3 regions of the Exiguobacterium sp. s11 genome follow, and region 2 is predicted to be linked to each of the others. Evidence: riboswitches for the same ligand, from Rfam matches in the RefSeq annotation. Region 2 holds a riboswitch; each other region holds the start of a gene.

What was found. Region 2 has a riboswitch for S-adenosylmethionine ahead of KNQ12_RS11080 (2,3-diketo-5-methylthiopentyl-1-phosphate enolase). Riboswitches for the same ligand answer to the same signal wherever they lie in the genome.
Region 1: linked by a shared signal. The riboswitch ahead of metK (methionine adenosyltransferase) and the one ahead of KNQ12_RS11080 (2,3-diketo-5-methylthiopentyl-1-phosphate enolase) in region 2 are both predicted to bind S-adenosylmethionine.
Region 3: linked by a shared signal. The riboswitch ahead of KNQ12_RS07255 (methionine ABC transporter ATP-binding protein) and the one ahead of KNQ12_RS11080 (2,3-diketo-5-methylthiopentyl-1-phosphate enolase) in region 2 are both predicted to bind S-adenosylmethionine.

The regions. Positions count from the first base shown of each region.
Region 1 is NZ_JACSNF010000001.1:942,528-949,456, forward strand. Features, by position in the region: gene mnmM (tRNA 5-(aminomethyl)-2-thiouridylate-methyltransferase MnmM) at 1-54, shown strand, start outside; gene KNQ12_RS05120 (serine aminopeptidase domain-containing protein) at 105-809, opposite strand; gene KNQ12_RS05125 (GNAT family N-acetyltransferase) at 888-1,376, opposite strand; gene metK (methionine adenosyltransferase) at 1,514-2,722, opposite strand; SAM riboswitch class I at 2,851-2,977, opposite strand; gene pckA (phosphoenolpyruvate carboxykinase (ATP)) at 3,212-4,780, shown strand; gene KNQ12_RS05140 (EAL and HDOD domain-containing protein) at 5,011-6,264, opposite strand; gene KNQ12_RS05145 (alpha/beta hydrolase family protein) at 6,432-6,929, opposite strand, start outside.
Region 2 is NZ_JACSNF010000003.1:13,667-20,595, reverse strand. Features, by position in the region: gene KNQ12_RS11105 (MBL fold metallo-hydrolase) at 1-361, opposite strand, end outside; gene KNQ12_RS11100 (arsinothricin resistance N-acetyltransferase ArsN1 family A) at 422-910, opposite strand; gene KNQ12_RS11095 (1,2-dihydroxy-3-keto-5-methylthiopentene dioxygenase) at 1,038-1,574, opposite strand; gene KNQ12_RS11090 (methylthioribulose 1-phosphate dehydratase) at 1,591-2,211, opposite strand; gene KNQ12_RS11085 (2-hydroxy-3-keto-5-methylthiopentenyl-1-phosphate phosphatase) at 2,208-2,867, opposite strand; gene KNQ12_RS11080 (2,3-diketo-5-methylthiopentyl-1-phosphate enolase) at 2,864-4,054, opposite strand; SAM riboswitch class I at 4,125-4,226, opposite strand; SAM riboswitch class I at 4,433-4,536, shown strand; gene mtnK (S-methyl-5-thioribose kinase) at 4,615-5,781, shown strand; gene mtnA (S-methyl-5-thioribose-1-phosphate isomerase) at 5,778-6,827, shown strand; gene KNQ12_RS11065 (sugar ABC transporter substrate-binding protein) at 6,839-6,929, shown strand, end outside.
Region 3 is NZ_JACSNF010000001.1:1,387,650-1,394,578, forward strand. Features, by position in the region: gene KNQ12_RS07245 (MetQ/NlpA family ABC transporter substrate-binding protein) at 1-790, opposite strand, end outside; gene KNQ12_RS07250 (methionine ABC transporter permease) at 810-1,460, opposite strand; gene KNQ12_RS07255 (methionine ABC transporter ATP-binding protein) at 1,450-2,478, opposite strand; SAM riboswitch class I at 2,565-2,668, opposite strand; SAM riboswitch class I at 2,918-3,019, shown strand; gene KNQ12_RS07260 (alpha/beta hydrolase) at 3,087-3,845, shown strand; gene KNQ12_RS07265 (thymidine kinase) at 3,927-4,541, opposite strand; gene KNQ12_RS07270 (DedA family protein) at 4,725-5,375, shown strand; gene KNQ12_RS07275 (type B 50S ribosomal protein L31) at 5,411-5,656, opposite strand; gene rho (transcription termination factor Rho) at 5,748-6,929, opposite strand, start outside.

The DNA.
Region 1 (6,929 bases), on a different contig from region 2:
CAACAAAATCATCCCCCGTTCATCATCGCGATCGAGAAAAAAGTACGCGGATGATGGGCACAAAAAAGTGATGCCCCTTTTTTAGAGGCATCACTTTTGTTATTTCATTCTTCAACAAGCTTAAAGAACAACATTAATTTTTCTGCAAACCGTGTGTTCAACCGTTCGAAACTAAAATGCGGAAAACCGTGTAGACGTTGTAAGTAAATCTGATCGCCACCCATTTTCCGGCATACTTCAAGTGTCAGCTTGACGTCTGCGAACTGATCGTCCGGTGCATAAAAACAAGCCAAGTTCACACGCGGCAGTTTTTTTCGTTCTTCGTCATGTACGACGATCTCTTCTTCGATTTCCCGGTACTGTGCATAGGTCAGTTCACCGATGCGAACGGTATCTTCCGTACTTTGACCAAACGGCAACGTACCGAGTGGCGCATCGGGCCGGAAACGATCGAACGCACTTGCGAAGACTTGTTTGACGCCTCCGAGTTGTTTCGAAGGGTGCCAATCAAACAACGGTGAAATGAATGCAAGGCTTGCTACCGGTAATTCATATTCTTGCAACAGACGATTGACGACGAGTGCGCCCATGCTACAGGCGACGATATGAATCGGTAGCTTGCGTTTCCCGGCTTCACGTAATGCTTCTTTTAACAGTTGACCATGTTCTTCAAACGAGATACGACGTGGGGCGTCGACGAGCAATACTTCATACTCTCGTTCGAGTACCCGAATCAAAGCTTCACTCGGACGGGCACGCAGTTGTAACGGATAGACTAATACGATGATTCCTGTTGGTTGTTCAACCACAAACTCACCTCTTCACTTCATACTTCCTATTTACGATACCTTATTTCAAACGCACACAAAACCGTCCCAAGACGGATTTCACGAGGCGACATGGCGAAGGCGAATGACAGATTCTACTTGCCCAAAGACTTCTTCCGTCATCTCACTGAGTTCTTCAAAACCGAATGAGGTCAAGAACTGACGCGCTTTATAGTTACGTGCCTCCACATATACTTCGAGTGGGACGGCTCCTTGTCGTTCGAGTTCACGGATCAATCGTCGTCCGATTCCGTTTTGCTGATATTTCGGTAAGACGTACAGACGAATGATTTCCCACGTTCCCTCAACATCAACAGCATGAATGAAACCGACGATTTCCTCATCGATGATTCCGACATAAAAATACTCTCCCCGTGCTTCTTCTGCCGTCCGAATCGCACGAACAACCTCCTCTTGCGGATACGCTTCCTGCACGAAATGCGCTTTCGAGCGCTCGGAATAGATTTCTGCGTACGTATCCAACCAGGATGTGACGGCAATGTCATGAATACGTCCTGCATCGGCTGGAATAGCTTCGCGTATTTCCATAATCGGAACCCCCCTTTGTATTCATACGAATCGACTCATGTACTTTTACCCTCTTCTAGAAAAAACATTCGTTTCCTGCAAAGTTCCACGTAAACAAAAAAGTCCGAAAACCCGCGTAGGGTTCTCGGACTTTTTGATTATGCGAAACGTTTTGCCTGTTCTTCAAGAACTGCTGCTTTATCTGTTTGCTCCCATGGAAGCTCAACATCTGTACGACCGAAGTGACCGTATGCAGCTGTTTGACGATAGATCGGACGACGGAGATCAAGCATGTTGATGATTCCAGCCGGACGAAGATCGAAGTTTTCAGCAACCAATTCGACGAGTTGTGCTTCAGGAAGTTTTCCTGTACCGAATGTATCAACCGCGATTGATACCGGGTGCGCGACACCGATTGCGTACGCGAGTTGAACTTCTGCTTTGTCTGCAAGACCTGCAGCAACGAGGTTCTTCGCGACGTAACGTGCTGCGTATGCAGCTGAACGGTCGACTTTTGTTGGATCTTTACCAGAGAATGCTCCACCGCCATGGCGTGCGTATCCACCATACGTATCAACGATGATCTTACGACCCGTCAATCCAGCATCTCCTTGTGGTCCGCCGATGACGAAACGACCAGTTGGATTGATGAAGAATTTCGTTGCTGCGTCGATGTATTCAGCCGGGATGACCGGTGTGATGACGTGTTCTTTCAAGTCAGCTTGAATTTGCTCAAGCGTAACTTCTTCCGCGTGTTGTGTCGAGATGACGATCGTATCGACACGAACCGGCTCGTTGTTCTCGTTGTATTCGACCGTGACTTGTGTTTTTCCGTCCGGACGAAGGTAGTCGAGTTGACCGTTTTTACGCACTTCTGCCAAACGGCGTGCGAGACGGTGTGAAAGCGAGATTGGAAGTGGCATGAGTTCTGGTGTTTCTTTCGTTGCGTAACCGAACATGAGACCTTGGTCTCCTGCACCGATTGCATCAATTTCTGCATCAGACATGCTACCTTCACGTGCTTCAAGCGCTTGGTCTACACCAAGAGCGATGTCTGCTGATTGCTCATCGATTGATGTCAATACAGCACATGTGTCCGCGTCGAAACCGTATTTCGCGCGTGTATAACCGATCTCACGAATCGTTTCACGAACGACTTTTGGAATGTCGACGTAAGTGGATGTCGTGATCTCACCTGCAACGAGAACGAGACCTGTTGTAACAGAAGTTTCTGCCGCAACACGCGCGTTTGGATCCGCTGCGAGGATTGCATCAAGAATTGAATCCGAAATTTGGTCACAGATTTTATCTGGATGACCTTCAGTGACTGACTCCGACGTGAATAGTCGGCGATTAAGGTTTGTCATGTATGACCCTCCCAAAAAAGAATTTGACGGTGTACTCATTTCCCCTAGTTGAGTGGGACGGTAAAATGAAAAAAACCTTTCCAAGTCCAAAAAATGGTCAGGGAAAGGTTGTGCGTTCTTCCTTTACCCTCTTATCGTTCGAAGTGTTTACTTCGCTTCAGGAGAGCACCTTTTCCCTCATTAATATGTGAATTAATGTAGGACGGTTGCCGGGTTTCTTCGGGCCTTGTTCCCTCCACCTGCTCAGAATAAGAGTATCCGTTACGAATTACATGATATAAAGTTGTAACTACTCTGTCAAGCAAGGTTTCAAATTCTAGTCGAAACTTTTTGAAAGAGATGTTAAACTGTTAATGCTGAAAGCGTTTCCAGATAAATAGAAATCAGCACTAGAAAATGATTGCTCTCTCTTTAGTATGTCATATATAATAAATGTGTCATACTAAATACAGTGAGCCAAAACCAACGTAGGGGAAAGGTGGGGTCAGGATGCCGATGACGGTCCTGAATATCGAAGAACTACTCAAGAAAGAGCATGTGTTCAAACAACTATCTGTTGCTGAACTTGTCGAACATGCGATTCGAAACGAAGAAGGTGTCCTTGCTGAGAACGGCGCATTATCTGTAGAAACGGGGAAATTTACAGGTCGTTCACCAAAAGATAAGTTCATCGTCCGTGATTCTTCCTGCGAGTCTCACATTGATTGGGGTCATGTCAACCAACCAATGGATGGAGACAAATTTGAACAATTGTTGCAAAAGGTTCTTCGTTACATGAACGAAGCTGATCATCTTTACTACACAGAAGCTGCTGCTGGAGCAGATACGCACTTCACCCTTCCGGTCCGTGTGCTCACACAATATGCTTGGCATAACCTGTTTGCCAAACAACTCTTTTTACGCGAGTATCCTGAAGTGGCTGCCTTCGAACCGTTCACGGTCGTCTACGCGCCACATTTCAAAGCAGATCCTACCGTTGACGGAACGAACTCCGAGACGTTCATCGCGATGTCGTTCGAACACCGAATCGTCTTGATTGGTGGAACGGAATACGCTGGAGAAATCAAAAAGTCGATCTTTTCCGTCATGAACTACCTCTTACCACAAGAAAACGTCCTTTCGATGCACTGCTCGGCAAACGTCGGACACGAAGGCGACGTCGCCTTGTTCTTCGGTCTATCTGGTACTGGTAAGACCACCCTTTCAGCCGATGATAGCCGTCAATTGATCGGTGACGATGAGCATGGTTGGTCGCACGATGGTGTCTTCAACATCGAAGGCGGATGTTACGCGAAGACGGTCAATCTATCGCGTGAAAAAGAACCGCAAATCTTTGACGCGATCCGTTTCGGAACCGTCCTTGAGAACGTCGTACTCGACGAAGCCCGTCATCCTGATTACGATGATACATCGTTGACGGAAAATACGCGTGCTGCTTATCCGATTACGGCAATCGATAACATCGCTGTTCCGTCACGCGCTGGTCATCCGAAGACGATTGTCTTCTTGACAGCTGATGCGTACGGCGTCTTGCCTCCGATCAGCAAATTGACGAAAGAACAAGCGATGTATCACTTCCTATCAGGATATACATCAAAACTCGCTGGAACAGAACGTGGGGTCACGGAACCAGAAGCGACCTTCTCGACGTGCTTCGGTTCACCATTCCTTCCACTGATGCCTGAAAAGTATGCGACGATGCTCGGCGAATTGATTGATCGTCATGGTGTTACCGTTTATCTCGTCAACACGGGCTGGACAGGCGGTGCTTACGGAACAGGTAGCCGCATGAAGCTATCTTATACACGGACGATGGTCAACGCTGCCGTTAACGGCACACTTGCAACGATTCCAACAGAAGAACACCCGATCTTTGGACTTCATATGCCGCTCGAAGTTCCTGGTGTTCCAAGTGAGTTACTCAACCCGGTACGCGTCTGGTCGAATCCGGACGAATACGACACACAAGCGCGTTCGCTTGCTGAGAAATTCCAGAACAATTTCCTTCGTTTCGAGAGTGCGACGGATGCGATCAAGTCAGCTGGTCCGCGCCTATAAAGTAGAGTTTTCTGACTTGCATCAAAAAGATAGACACCGAATTTACATCAAGTAACTAAAAAATCTGAGTCCGGTCTTCACGGACTCAGATTTTTTAGTTACTCCTTAATCCTTAGAAATTCTTCCTATTAGGCGATTCGAGACGAATAAAAACGTGTAATCCTACTCAGTTAAGAGAATGATTACACGTCGTCTTATGTCTAGAAAAAAGTCTTCAAACTCTTTTTTAGTTATATGATCGAGTCTGACTCTTCTTGAATATGTTTTTCTCGCTGCATGAGCCACTCTTGACTTTCCGTCAGTAATGCATAGGCTCGCGGAAGTGATACATTTAAACGCTGACTCAGCAGTTCAAACTGATCAAAATCACCTCGATCTGCACTAATCGCAAGCACTAAACAATCCCGAAACGGATGATCCTTTCCTTGTAGAACAATCTTCAGAGAATCTTCGAGTGGCAATTGATCGATGATATCGTCAATATCAACAGATAATAACGCATCGATGTGCGATAACAAGCCAATCATGTAAGCACTCTCCGGTTGTAGTGTTCGGGTTTCGGTAGCAAAGAGTTCACAGAGCTTCGCACAGTGTAAAGAGGACCGTAATAACTCATTTGACCACTCATAAGGACTAGCAAGCTTCATCTCACGTAAAACAATCAACGAAATCCAACTTTTGAGTTGCGAAAAGCCAAGCAGTGAAATCGCTTGACGAACGGAACTGACGGTATTGCGTAAACCCATTCCTGGAGAATTGATCAGCTGTAACACTTGAATACTAATATAGGGATTCGCTTCAATCTCATCAACGACCTCATCGTACTTTTCATCCGTATCGAGCCATTTCAACATTTTTAACAAAACCGGTAGTTGCGGTGGGACCGCCTTTCCTTTCATCAACATCGGTTTAGCATAAAAATATCCCTGAAACCAGTCATATCCCATGTCAAGACACCGTGTATGATCTTCGTGCGTTTCGACACGCTCAGCCAACATTCGGATATGAGGATAATTGCGACGAACAATATGGAGGATAGCACTTTGCTCGCGAGGGGAAATCGTCTCGATGTCGATTTTAATTAAATCGATCAACTCAAACAATTCCGCTCCATGCTGTCGGAGTAAATCCGTCACAAAATCATCGAGTGCTAACGTAAAGCCCGCGTCTTTCCAACTATGTAGAACAGACAGCATCTCTGTATCGATCTCAACTGTTTCTAGAATTTCAATGACGAATTGGCTTGGATCCAAATAATGAATCAAGTCACTTTTCAACAGCTCTGCCGTGAAATTAACAAATAGCTTCTTGCCTTCTGCTACATGATCTACTCCCATATGAACAAGTGTATTCGTCAAAACATCCATCGTCGCTAAATCACCATCAAACACACTGATTTGTTCAATCGAACGATACAATAGTTCAAATGCATCAATCGAACCTACTCGATTAACGATGGGTTGACGTGCTAATAAGATATCCATCGTTCTCATGCCCCCTCTATTCTTCTCTGATGTCATCTATTATATCAAAGTTTACTTTTTAGGAGATTATTGTTTTTTACAACATATCAATGTTCTTATTTTTTAATTCTATGCCATTTTCCGTAACACAAAAAAACAGCACGACATTGGTCGTACTGCTTGAACTATCACCTTTCATCCGGATTCCATATACCAGTCTCAAACCAATTCAACACATTCCGCGTCACACGCAACTTGTCATGAATCGGAAATTGATGGGCATAGGCATAAGTCTGAAGCATCGTTTCTTCGGAATAACGTGCGGCATAAGCCGTCGCGTGGCGTAAACGAACGTTCTCATCATACGCACCGTGAATCAATAACACTTCACCTTGAGGTTCGACATGGAGCGGCGAGCGAACCGCGTATTCATCAGGAACCGTATCTGGTGTACCTCCCGTGTATCGCCGCAGCATCTTTTGCATCGTCTTCTGCTCTTCATACGTCCACGTCAACTCCGTCACCCCTGCCCAGGAAACCGTTCGAGCGACTGGACGGTGATGCGCCAGGAGCAGTGCCATCTGTCCACCACGTGAAAATCCAAATGCGTGAACATGCGAAACACGTTGCTGCAACCAGTCAAAGGCGCTGCAGGCGTCTTCGATATCGTGATGTCCAAAGTCTTC
Region 2 (6,929 bases):
GATGGATTTGGATATCACCGATCGTCACACCGGAATCGAAGGAAGAGACGTTCGTGAAGCCGGCTTCTCGGATGTGCTGCGCGTCTTCTTCTTGCTGCGCATAGAGTGGCAAATGCTTGGGTAATAGTTGTTTAGCAGCATCATCGAAATGATCAGCGTGCAGGTGCGTGACGAAGATGGCGTCAGGATCGAGCAGTGTCTTGACATCGACCGGTAAGTCGACGAGTGGATTGGCGACGGCATTCGGTGTTTGACCGAAGGGAGGCAAGCTGCCTTTTTCGCCGAGGAACGGATCAATTAGTAAGACTTGATTGGCATACGTGACAACGAGTGTTGCATTGCGAATTTGTTGAATATCCATTAGGTTCATCCTCTCTCAATGACTCGGATTGACTATTCCCCGTCTGGCATTCAATGAATCCTATCGCAAGCGTTTCTCCATCGCCATGACGTCGACATATTCGCCGTTCAACTGTCCTTGCTCCTTAAACGTTCCGACGATCCGGAACCCGGAGCGGATATAGAGTTTTTGTCCGATTTTATTGAATGGGAAGGTGAAGAGAATGAGTTTATGCATCTGATGATCACGGGCGTGTTGCTCAGCCGTTTCAAGCAAACGTGTACCAATCCCTTGTCCACGATGAGTCCGGGTGATATAAACCGAAATCTCACCGACGGATGCGTAGACAGGACGCGGATTATACGGATCGAGTGAAATGAAGCCGAGGACACCTGTGTCATCTTCAGCGACATAACCGGCATATCGATCGGTTCGTTCCTCATACCACTGGGTCATGAAGGATAAGTCCTTTTGGTCGGTCTCAAGCGTTGCGATCCGATCTTCAATACCTTCGTTATAGATGGCGAGAATCGCTGGTAAGTCGTGTTCCGTTACGGGACGAATATGCATGACGCTCACTTCCTCATCGCTTTTCCTTCATTATATCTGTTACGTATCAATGTAGTGATATGTTTGTGCGATAAGAAAAAGCGGCGATTCCCTTCCTAATAGAAGAAAGTCGCCGCTTTTATCGTTCTTAAGAGACCGTTGACGTCTCGTTTTCATAAATCGGAACCCAGCCGTCTGTCGTGACGAAGATTCGGACGGCGACGACTTTACGATCGTCTTGAAGCGTAAAGTAGTGGCGTGTGTTAACAGGAACGGAAATCAAATCACCAGGATTGAGTTCGATGTTATAGTAGCCGACCTCTTCGTCTTTGATCGCGAAGACGCCATGACCGCTGACGATGAAACGAACTTCATCATCCGTATGGTGATGTTCTTTCTGGAAGTTGACGAGCAACTCATCAAGGTTCGGTGTCGTATCCGAAAGTGAGATGATATCAGCTGTTTGATACCCACGACGTTCTGATACGTCTTTGATTTCGGGAGCGAACGTATCGAGAATCGTTTGTTTGTCTGCATCCGTCAGTGTGAAGTTTTCAACGAGAGGCGCTGGAAGTTTCGAAACGTCCCACTGTTCGTAAAGAACGCCGCGTGACGCGAGGAAGTCAGCGACTTCCGTTTGATCCGTATACCGTGTGTTTGTTTCTTGGAATAAGACTGTTGCCATGAGATGATTCCTCCTTTTAATGAATGGATTGACGGCATGATTGCAACGTCAACGTGTAATTGAATAAAAACTCGAAGGCTTCGAGGTGTTTCTTTGCTTCAAAGGCGGTCGGTGCCCAGACCGTGATCCCGTGATTGCGGATCAGGACGGCACCACTGTCTGCTGTGACATGAGGTGCAAAAGCAGCGGCAAGCGTCGGAATGTCCGCATGATTCGGAATGATCGGTACCGTGACCGTCGCATCCTCTTCCCAGTGTCCGAGTGCCTTGATGATTTCTTGACCGGAAAAGGTGATACTGCCTTGATCGCCATAGAGTTCCGAAATCACATTGTTCGCAATCGTATGGACATGCAGGGAACAACCGGCGTCCGTTTGATTGAACACTTCGACATGAAGTAATGTCTCAGCAGAAGGACGCCCGGATTGCTCACCGATCAATTGACCGGTCGCATCGACATGAACGAAGTCGTCAGGAGTCGTCTGCCGTTTATCTTTTCCGCTTGCCGTCACAAGGAATTCAACCGGGACACCGGATGTCCGAATGGCGAGATTGCCACTCGTACCAGGGAACCAATCGCGCGCCGCAAGCTCTTGTTTGATGGCGCGTAATTCTTCATAGCGTCGCATGAATGTCATGTTGTCACCTCCGCTCGTGTTAAATCATGAACGATATCGTGGAACGTCTCAAACGGTGTATAGGCGATATCGTTCTCTTCACACAACGTGATCAGATAATCACGGGCATAGACACGATCCGCTTGTTTTGCGAGTTCGAAGTCCGTCACCGAGTCGCCGATGACGATGATGACGTCACCGTCTTTACGTAGTGTCCGGGCAACGGACGTTTTACAACAGCCGCACCCGTTCGTACAATGGGCATCGCAGGCGTTTGGCCAATCGATATGGACGAATGGACCACTGAAATCAGCGACGTTACAGTAAATCTGTTCTTGGTCGAGGAAGGGCGCTAAGATCGGTTCGACGAAAAAGTCCATTCCACCGCTGACGATCGAAAAATCGATGCCTTGACGACGACTGTACTGCAGTAACTCCGAAAATCCGTCGCGAATGACCGCACGCTCCAACAAAAAGTCAAGATAGGCTGTTTTTCCGTCAGACGGCAGAAGTGAGAACATTTGCCCGACACCACTCTGGATCGATAACGTCCGGTCGAGTACGCCGTGTTTCAACGGTTCGAAGTCACTCGCTGGCGCAAATGCCTGCATGAGTGCGATGATGTTATCCTGTGTCGTCACCGTCCCGTCGAAGTCACAAAGAATCCGTACGGTCATGACTTGATCCCCCAAGCGTCGAGGGCAATTCGTAATTCTTCATGACGCGATGCTGCCGTCGATAGGGATTCATTTGCGAGTGCCGCATCGAGTGCCTGACGGAAAGCAATGACGCCAGCCGCAGCACCTTGCGGATGACCATGTACGCCGCCACCGGCGTTGATGACGGAATCGATCCCGAAGTCCCGTACGAGTTGAGCGACGAGTCCAGGATGAATACCGGCTGAAGGAACCGGGAAGATCGATTTCGTCTGCCCGAGACGGGTCGCTTCGACCGCGATGCCACGGGCGACATCCTTTGGCAAAGCGACATTGCCGTAAGGAGACGGGAATAGCGTCAAGTCTGCTCCAGCAGCGCGCGGTAATGTGCCGAGTAAGACAGGAGCTGCGACTCCGTGATTCGGGCTAGCGATCAACGCACCGCTATATGCCGGATGATTGAAAATCGGAACGTTGATTTCCGGATCACTTGCCAGTTCGCGTAAGACGTCGAGTCCGTATGTGAAGGTATTCAGCAAGAAAGCAGTCGCTCCAGCATCAATCAATCGCTTGGCTTGATCCTTGAGCGTAAAGACGGGACCACTGAGTGTGATCGCATATAACGCACGTTTACCGGTCCGGTGGAAGTGAGCATCGATGACCTCACGTCCGATTCGTGCCCGGTCAATCGTCGGTGTCAACGGATTGTCGTATAGGATCTCATCGTCTTTGACGAGATCAATCCCACCAGCGAGTTGTCCTTCGAGTTGATCACGAAGGAACGATAAATCGCGTCCGATGACTCCTTTGAAGATGCTCATTAACAATGGGCGATCTTCGACACCGATCAAGGAACGGACCCCTTCGATCCCGAATTTCGCACCTGGAAAGTCCGACGTAAATGTATCGGGTAGTAGCAATTCCGTTAATTTGATTTCACCGTCGAGTGAGAGTTTCCCGAAGACGGTCGTCAGAATCGCAGAAAAGTCGCGCGATACGTTATGTTCCGGGTAACGAATCGTGATATATCCTTTGCCATCGCGCTCTTCGGTATGTACGACTTCCCCTTTGAACGAGGCGAGTTGTTGTTGTTCGAGATGATTCAGTTCCGTCCAAGAACCGACTGTCAGACCAAGCGCGAGTTGTTCAGCGCGCTGCTCGAGTCGATCACGGGCAGCCAATTGATAAGTAGCAGTGATATAAGCCATGTCTTTCCTCCTTCAACAAAAAAATGGTCTCTCGTCAGCGACAAGAGACCATGAATGATTCGAACGTGGACTCTTATCTGTCAGCTTAGTAGCTGCAAGAATTAGCACCGTGCCAAAAGGTCGGTTGCTGCGACATCGTAGGGCTTGTCCCTCCGTCTGCTCTTGATAAGAATTTGGATGAAATTGTGAAATCTAATTGCAATTTTTACATGAGAATCGTGACTTGTCAAACTATTTTTAGAAAATTTATTTTTTTGAAAATACTCTTTCTATAGATGACTTAAAAATGATGTCCGTTTCTGCTTGATTTCGATTTGACAGCGAGGAAGTCGATTGCGTAAGATTCAAATCAATATCACACACGACAACTACATACGACTCTTATCGCGAGTTGGCAGAGGGAATTGGCCCGATGACGCCGCAGCAACCGACCACTAGGCACGGTGCTACATCCAACAGACGTTTCGTCTGAGAGATAAGAGGACGCAGTGACTTTTGTGCGCCTCTTTTCGATGACGAAAAGAGGCGCTTTTTCGTGTATCACATAGGGGGAAACTGAGATGACATACAAAGCATTCACGGAACAGGACGCGATTGATCGTGTTCGGACATTAGGACTGATCGGCGACGGAACCGTCGAAGCAGAAGAGATTGGCGACGGGAATCTTAACCTTGTCTTTCGGATTCGAGAAGGCGAACATCGCTTGATTCTAAAACAAGCATTACCATATGCGAAGGTCGTCGGTGAGAGCTGGCCGTTATCGCTCGAGCGGGCGTGGATCGAGCAATCCGCACTCCGCGAATTCGCACGGCATGCCGTGCCGTTCGTACCACGTGTTTTTCATGCTAGTCACGAAGAAGCGTATACAGTCATGGAAGATCTTTCGCATTTGACGATCGTTCGAAGCGGTTTACTCGCAGGTGAACAGTATCCGTTGCTTGCGGAACATATCGGTTCTTATCTCGCTCGGACGTTATTCCATACATCGGACTTTGCGCTTGGTCCGGTTGAAAAGAAACGTGTCGCCCGAACGTACTACAATCCAGACTTGTGCGACATCACGGAAAAATTAATCTTCACGGATCCATTTCATGACGCGGAGACGAACGAGATTGAAGCCGGACTCGAAGAAGAGGTGGCACGTCTATGGGCAGACGATGAGTTGAAACGCGAAGTCGCAAAACTCGAAGCGCTCTTCATCACGAAAGGAGATGCATTGCTGCACGGCGATCTACATACAGGAAGCATCTTCGCCTCGGCGACGGAAACGAAAGTCATCGATCCAGAATTCGCCTTTTATGGTCCATTCGGATTTGATGTCGGGCAGTTCATTGCGCATCTATTCTTCGCAGCATATCCGGATTACCCTACACGACGTGACGCCCGAATCAAGGATATCGATACGTTCTGGCTGACGTTCGCTTCAACGTTCCGTGCGTTATGGGAACGGGAAGCCGTCGAACCATTCCAGGCATCAGGACTCGTCGATGATGTACTGAGCACGATCTTGCAGGATGCCCTTGGCTTTGCCGGTTGCGAATTGATTCGGCGGACGATTGGTCTTGCACCGGTCGCTGATTTAGAATCAATTGATTCAACGACGGAACGCTTAGAGCGGAAACGTCACGCGCTCCGTCTAGGAGCGGCGTTAATCAAACGCCGTACAGAATGCCGGACATTCGATGATTTACGAAACTTTGACGTAACGGAGGAACTTAGCCGATGACTACATTCGTTCAAAGTATCCGTTACGAAGACCGTGTCTTGACGATTCTCGATCAGACACGTCTACCGCAGGAAGAGCACTATGAAGTCATTGCTGATCTCGCGCAAGCCGTTGAGGCGATTAAACAACTGCGCGTTCGGGGCGCACCTGCGATCAGTTTATTTGGGGGATTCGTGCTCGTTCAAGAAGCATACCGGTTTGAAGCGGCGCTTCCGGTCTACAAGCAAGCCTTGCTTGAGACATCAGCGACGTTACTCGCGACACGACCGACGGCCGTCAATTTGCGAAATGTACTCAATCAGCTGAATCCAATCATTCAAGACGGGACTTCGGTAGAAGAGATTCGCGAACGGTTGGAAAAACGGACGGTCGCCTTATACGACCAGGATGCGCAGACGTCACGTCAAATCGGGATTCATGCACTGGAATTGTTCCAGTCAGGCGACCGGATCCTAACGATTTGTAATGCTGGATCGATTGCGACCGCTGCTTATGGAACGGCACTTGCGCCGTTCTACATCGCAAAAGAACGCGGCATCGAATTATCCGTTTTTGCGAGTGAGACGCGACCGTTACTGCAGGGAGCACGATTGACGACATGGGAGCTGCAACGTGCCGGCATCGATGTCACGTTAATTACGGACAACATGGTCGCCCATACGCTGAAAGAAAAACAGATCGATGCGATTATCGTCGGTGCCGACCGCATTACACGAAACGGCGATACGGCGAATAAAATCGGGACGTTCCAATTGGCATTGCTTGCTCAAGCTTTTGGTATTCCGTTTTACGTCGCAGCACCGCTCTCGACGTTCGACTTCTCGCTCGTTTCCGGAGACGCGATCGAAATCGAAGAACGTGATCCGCAAGAAGTGACGACTGTCCAAGGTATTGCGACAGCACCGGAAGGCGTCGCCGTCTTCAACCCGGCGTTTGATGTCACACCACACACATTCATCACGGGCATCATCACCGAACTTGGTGTCATCACGCAACCGAATGAAGAAACGATTGAACAATTAACAGGGCTTCAACCCCTCGGATAAGGAGATATGTCATGAAAAAACTAGCTTACGCCGTCCTAGCACCGGCACTGTTACTAACGGCTTGTGCGAATGGAGAAGCCACGACGACGAAGGTCGTCAAGG
Region 3 (6,929 bases), on a different contig from region 2:
ACGTCGGGATCGTACTGCCTTTGTATTCTTTTTTGATGAAGGCCGCGACATCTTTTTGTTGATACAGCGATGCGATTTTTTTCAGTTCTTTTTTGTTCTTGTCTTCCGTCCGTGTCGCGATGATGTTGATGTATGGTTTTGCTGTCTCGTTCTCATGAACGATCGAGTCCTTGATCGGGTTGAAGCCAGCGTCAACGGCGATGCCATTGTTGATGATTGATGCCGCGACGTCCGGTAAGACGCGTGGCGTTTGTCCAGCGACGATCGGAACGATTTTCAGCTTTTTCGGATTCTCGACGATCTTATCGACCGAACCGTTGCCATCGAAGTCGTCCGGTAGCTTGATCAGACCTGCTTCTTGCAGTAACAAGAGGGCGCGTCCCATGTTCGTCGCTTCGTTCGGAACAGCGATTTTTCCGCCATTTGGAATATCTTTGACATCCTTGTATTTATCCGAGTAGATCCCCATCGGTGCGATGACAGTCGTCGCAATCGGCGATAGCTTCAAGTTATGTTCTTTCTTGAAAGCGTTGAAGTAGGAAATCGTCTGGAAGGCATTGGCGTCGATCTCACCCTCAGCCAGTGCCATGTTCGGCTGGACATAATCGGAGAACTTGACGAGTTCGATTTTGATGCCTTCCTTCTCTGCTTTTTTGGCGACATAATCCCAAACTTGTGTGTCTGAACCGCTGACACCGAGCTTGATCGTCTTTTCGTCTTCTCCTGATGCTGCGCACCCGGCAAATAAAATCGTCGTGAGTGTTGCTCCAATTGCTACTGCTTTTTTCATGACTGAATCGCTCCCTTGATTAATGTCTTCTGATTTTTCGTGCGACGATGTTGCCTGTCGTCTGTAAGCCTTGGACTAAGATGACGAGAATCCCGACCGTGATGATCATGACTTTCGTATCAAACCGTTGATAGCCGTAAGTAATTGCTAAGTCACCCAAACCGCCACCACCGATGGCGCCTGCCATCGCCGACGCCCCGATCAAGCCGACCGTCGCGATCGTTAAGTTCAGGATGAGTGAACCGAGTGCTTCCGGTAGGAGGAAGCGGAAAATCGTTTGAAACGGTGTCGCGCCCATCGCTTCTGCTGCTTCAAGAACGCCTTTATCGACTTCGAGTAAAGAACTCTCGATCAGACGCGCCATGTACGGTGCAGCGTAAAAGACGAGCGGAACGATTGCGGCTTCTGTTCCGATCGATGTCTGAACGATCAAGCGCGTCAACGGGATGATTGCGACGAGTAAGATGATGAACGGAATCGAGCGGAAAATATTGACGATACTGTTGAAGAACGTGAACAGCGGGACATTTTCAAGCAATGCTCCTTTTCGCGTGACGACAAGCAGGATACCGAGTGGCAAGCCGATCAAGGTCGAGAACAAGAGCGAAACGGATACCATCGTCATCGTCTGCAAAAATGCTGTCCAAATATCACTGTAGTTAACTAGCATCAGCGAGCACCTCCTCAACGGTTACCTGTGCCTGATCGATGTAGTGTAAGGCACGTTTCACTTCTGTCGTCTCACCGATCAGTTCAACGAGTAATGTGCCGAACGGCGTCTCCTGCAACTCCGTGATGCTACCGTGCAGGATATTGACATCGACGTCGAAGCGTTTTGCGACTTGCGATAAGAGTGGTTGTCCGGTGTGATGTCCAAGGAAGTGAATCTTATAGATTGGATGCGCATTCCGGGACTCGATCAACTGACGAATCGACGCTGGAATCTCGTCATGCATGACGGAGCGAACGAAATTTTTCGCTGTCTCAGTCTGCGGGTTTGAAAAGACATCAAAGACCGTTCCTGACTCGATTAGCTTCCCAGCTTCGATGACGGCTACACGATCGCAAATCTCCCGGATGACGCCCATCTCGTGGGTAATCAAAAGAATCGTGATCCCGTACTCGGCATTGATCCGTTTTAATAACTGAAGAATATGATGTGTCGTCTGGGGATCAAGTGCTGACGTCGCTTCGTCACATAAAAGGACGGAAGGTTGCGTCGCGAGTGCCCGGGCGATACCAACGCGCTGTTTCTGCCCACCCGACAATTGATCTGGATAATGATCCGCCTTGTCCGCGAGATCGACGAATTCGAGCAACTCCGTCACCCGACGGCGAATCTCATCTTTCTTGACGCCTGCGAGAACGAGTGGTTTTGCAACGTTCGTAAAGACCGTGTTCGCATTCAATAGATTGAAGTGCTGAAAGATCATTCCAATCCGTTGTTTTGCTTGGCGTAATTTTTTCGGAGACAGTTGCGTTAAATCTTCCCCATCGACCGTCACCGTTCCTGACGTCGGTCGTTCTAACAGATTGACACAGCGGAGCAGTGAACTTTTCCCGGCACCGCTAAAGCCGATGACACCAAAGATTTCGCCTTTCTCGATCGTCAGGTCGACACCGTCGAGCGCTGCAATCGTCTGATCTTTCGTGACGTACGTTTTTTTGACTTGATGAAATGCAATCATTCCGTTTTCCCCCTTCATTCAACAAAAAAGGTCCCTTCTTGAGAAACAAGAAGAGACCTGGATCCGCACAGTGGCAGAATCCACTCCACTCATCTCTCAGACATCTGTCTGATGGAATTGGCACAGTGCTCATAATGAGTCTGTTGCCGAGGTTTCGTAGGGCCAGTCCCTCCACCTCTCTGGATAAGTATTGCGGTATGAAATTCGTATGTGTGTTGTTGCGTTGTTGCTTATGTCGTAAAACTAATTTTTACATTACGGGTCGAAACTTTAAAAGTCAACCAACTTTGCAAAAATAATCCATTTGGCGCATATCGATGGATTTACAAGTTATGAATTAGCTTAATGAACGGATCACGATTCGTCAAGAAAGATTTGACAAGTCATTTTTGGTCGTGCTACCATCGTTTCAATGATTATTCCGACAATTCCAATATGATATTTATCAAGAGTGAACGAGAGACCTGGCTCTATGACTTCACGGCAACCTGCAATTTGTAAGGTGCTCCGACCAGCAAAGCGCGGCTTTGGATGATACGGTGAAAAACTCGTGGGCGTCCAAGAAGTGACGTCGACGAGTTTTTTTCATGAATGGAGGAAAAATAGTAATGATGAACTATCCTGTATTGACTGGTGCTGAAGCGTTTTATTTTCAAGGTGGATCGATCGGCATTCTAATCTGTCATGGTTTTAACGCCACTCCGCAAAGTGTCCGGGACGTCGGTGAGGCATTCGCTGCTGAAGGTTTTACCGTCTATGCCCCGCGCTTACGTGGACATGGAACGAACGTCCGCGAGTTCGAACAATCGACTGCTCGATGTTGGAAGCAAAGCCTGCAAGACGGCTATGAACGTTTACAAGAAACATGCGATCAAGTCTTCGTCATCGGTCAATCGATGGGTGCGACGCTTGCGCTGTCGCTCGCCGCTGACGGGATTCCGTTTGCCGGCATCATTACGATCAATGCCGCACTCTCCGTTCCATCCTATGAATCACTTTCGTTCGAGGACGGTCCAGAGTATTTACCGGAAGGCGCACCGGACATTAAGCGAGCAGCCTTTGAAATCATCTATGATCTTGTTCCGAGCCGTTGTGCGTTCGAACTTGTTCGCCTAATGGATGAAACAAAAGGACGCCTTGGATCGATCCTTCTACCGACATTGATTCTTTACTCAGCGACCGATCACGTCGTTCCACCTTCGAGCTCGGATTATCTGCACCAGCACATCGGAACAAATGATAAACGAAGCTACTGTTTACTGAACTCGTATCACGTTGCGACACTCGATCATGATCAGGATTTGATTGTTCGTGAGACGATTCGCTTTATCGAACAATCGTGTCAGTTTTCGCAAGAAACAGGCTGAATCAAAAAAACAGCTATTCGTTTCCATATGGAAGCAAATAGCTGCTACATCAAAGGATGACCATCATCGGTACGTCTTTTTTTAATTTTCTTGGTGCTGCACCGATTGGAGCGGCTTCGGTTTTCCAGGTACCTCATGGCAATGACGGCAACGTGGCTCATACGATTCCGACGCTCCGACTAGGATGATCGGATCATCGTAGTTCGCTGGTTTCCCGTCAATCAAACGTTGTGTCCGGGAAGCCGGATCCCCACATGAAAGACAGATGGCTTGTAGCTTCGTCACGAATTCTGCACGCGCCAGTAATTCAGGCATTTTCCCGAATGGCTCTGCCCGGAAATCTTGATCAAGGCCTGCACAAATGACGCGTTTTCCGTCTTGTGCGAGTGCTTCGATGACTTGTACGATCTCATCATCAAAGAATTGAACTTCATCAATGCCAACGATTTGTGTTTCTTCTGCTACTGCCGCGTAGAGATCACGACTCGTCGCCATCGGAATCGCTACGACAGAGTTGCCAACGTGAGAGACGACATGCTCTTCATGGTACCGGTCGTCGATTGCCGGCTTGAATACTTGCACGGGCAGTTTGCCGTACTGCGCCCGTCTGACACGACGAATCAACTCTTCCGATTTCCCGGAAAACATACTGCCACAAATTACTTCGATCCAGCCGTACTGATTTATTACATGCATCATCGTCCGACACCGTCCTCTAAAAATAGTCACTTTAACGAGTATAGCCCGAAACGGTATCGAGAAAAAGGGTTGACTTCCGGAAATCAAAATTCATTTTTTCTTTCCCTAGAATTTTTGTCCTTTCATTCCAACTGCCCCCTATTTCCTGTACACTGAAGAAGAAGATTCTCACGAAAGAAGGTGTCCCCGATTCATCATCTCTTACATGACATCCTGCACCAATATGGTGCCCTTGGTCTCTCCGTCCTTCTCGCAGGTGGTATCGTGGGATTGCCGGTTCCTGATGAGACCCTGCTCGTTTTGTCCGGATTTTGGATGCATCAAGGCAATCTACCACTCGTCGGTACGATTCTCGCCGCTTACGCCGGCAGTTGCATCGGGATGACGATCAGCTATTTACTCGGATTAAAACTCGGTATGCCACTACTACACCGCGTTGGACCGAAAATGCGTATCTCAGAAAAACATATTCTTTCCGCTGAAGCCGGTTTTCGTCGTTACGGAAAATCGGTCTTGATCATCGGTTACTACATACCTGGTCTCCGCCAACTCTCTGCCTTTTTTGCAGGCGTCTCAAAAATGCCGTTTCGCGTTTTTGCGAGTTATGCGTATACAGGTGCCTTGATTTGGATCAGCGTGTTCTTAGGTGCCGGTTACTTCGTCGGCCGCCATCTCTCGTTCCATAAAGTCATGGACTATGTCTTGGCACATCCGGAAGTCATGCCCTATTTAATCGGGATTGCTGGCGGAATCGCCTTCTCGTTCGTCTTGAAGACGTATCTCACTTATCGTTCACAATTCAGTCTATACAAAAACAGCCTGCTTCCGTAATGGAGGCAGGCTGTTTTTTAAGAACCAACAAGTAATTACTTGCGGCCGTATTTTTTGTTGAAGCGATCGACACGACCATCTGCCGCGTTGAACTTTTGACGACCTGTGTAGAATGGGTGCGAGTCTGAAGACACATCCACACGGATGAGTGGGTACTCGTTACCATCTTCCCAAGTGATCGTTTCGTTCGAAGAACGAGTAGAACCGCTTAAGAATTTGTACTCAGTCGTTGAATCCATAAATACTACTTTGTTGTAGTTAGGGTGAATTCCTTGTTTCATGGTTGATTTCTCTCCTTCCGCCCTGGTTCATTTGCTGAGCCAGAGTAAGTTACCTTCCTATACTAAACGATTTTTTTATGCGTCGCAATAGTTATTTTTCTGTCGTCGTTTCCTTCTTGACGGTACGTGGTTTAGCTGGCGCGCGTCGGACCGCCTTCTTCTGTTCTTTCTCAAGTACGACGAAAAATTCTTCATTATTTTTCGTATCACGAATCTTACGCAGGAACGTATCGACGAACTCGTTCGACTCGTTCATCGTCCGGCGAATCGCCCAAAGCGCATCAAGCTGCTCTTTCGGAAGCAACAGTTCTTCCTTCCGTGTACCGGACTTCCGAATGTCGATCGCTGGGAAGATTCGACGCTCTGACAACTTACGATCGAGATGCAGTTCCATGTTGCCAGTTCCTTTGAATTCCTCATAGATGACGTCATCCATGCGCGATCCTGTCTCGACGAGTGCTGTCGCAAGAATCGTCAAACTACCACCGTGTTCGATGTTTCGCGCTGCACCAAAGAACCGTTTTGGCTTATGGAACGCAGCCGGATCAATTCCGCCCGAGAGCGTCCGACCACTTTGCGGTACCGTTAAGTTATAGGCCCGTGTTAGACGCGTGATCGAATCCATCAAGATGACGACATCCTTCTTGTGTTCGACAAGCCGCATCGCCCGCTCGAGGACCAGTTCAGAAATTCGGACGTGGTTGTCCGGTGTTTCGTCAAACGTCGAGCTGACGACGTCTGCTCCTGGAACCGAACGCTCAATGTCCGTTACTTCCTCAGGTCGCTCATCAATCAAGAGAATGATTAGTTCGACATCCGAATGATTCTCCTGAATCGAGTTTGCGATTTCTTTAAGGAGTGACGTCTTCCCTGCTTTTGGCGGTGCGACGATCAAACCACGTTGACCAAATCCAACCGGTGCAATCATATCCATGACACGAACGGATAGATGGCGTGGTTCTGTCTCAAGTCGCATCAATCGGTCCGGATAAATTGGTGTCAGTGCCGGGAAAAATAACCGGTTACGGGCAGTATCCGGTGCTTCACCGTTAACGGCTTCCACGCTAAGTAACCCTTGGAACCGTTCGTTTTCCTTCGGTGGACGGACTTTACCTGTGACGACATCACCATTACGTAGATTAAAGCGTCGGATTTGAGATGCTGCGATATAAATATCTTCAGAGGATTGGGAATAATTGATAGGACGAAGGAAGCCAAAGCCACCATCGTTTTGCATTTGTGGATTGCCAGGGATGACTTCGAGTACCCCTTC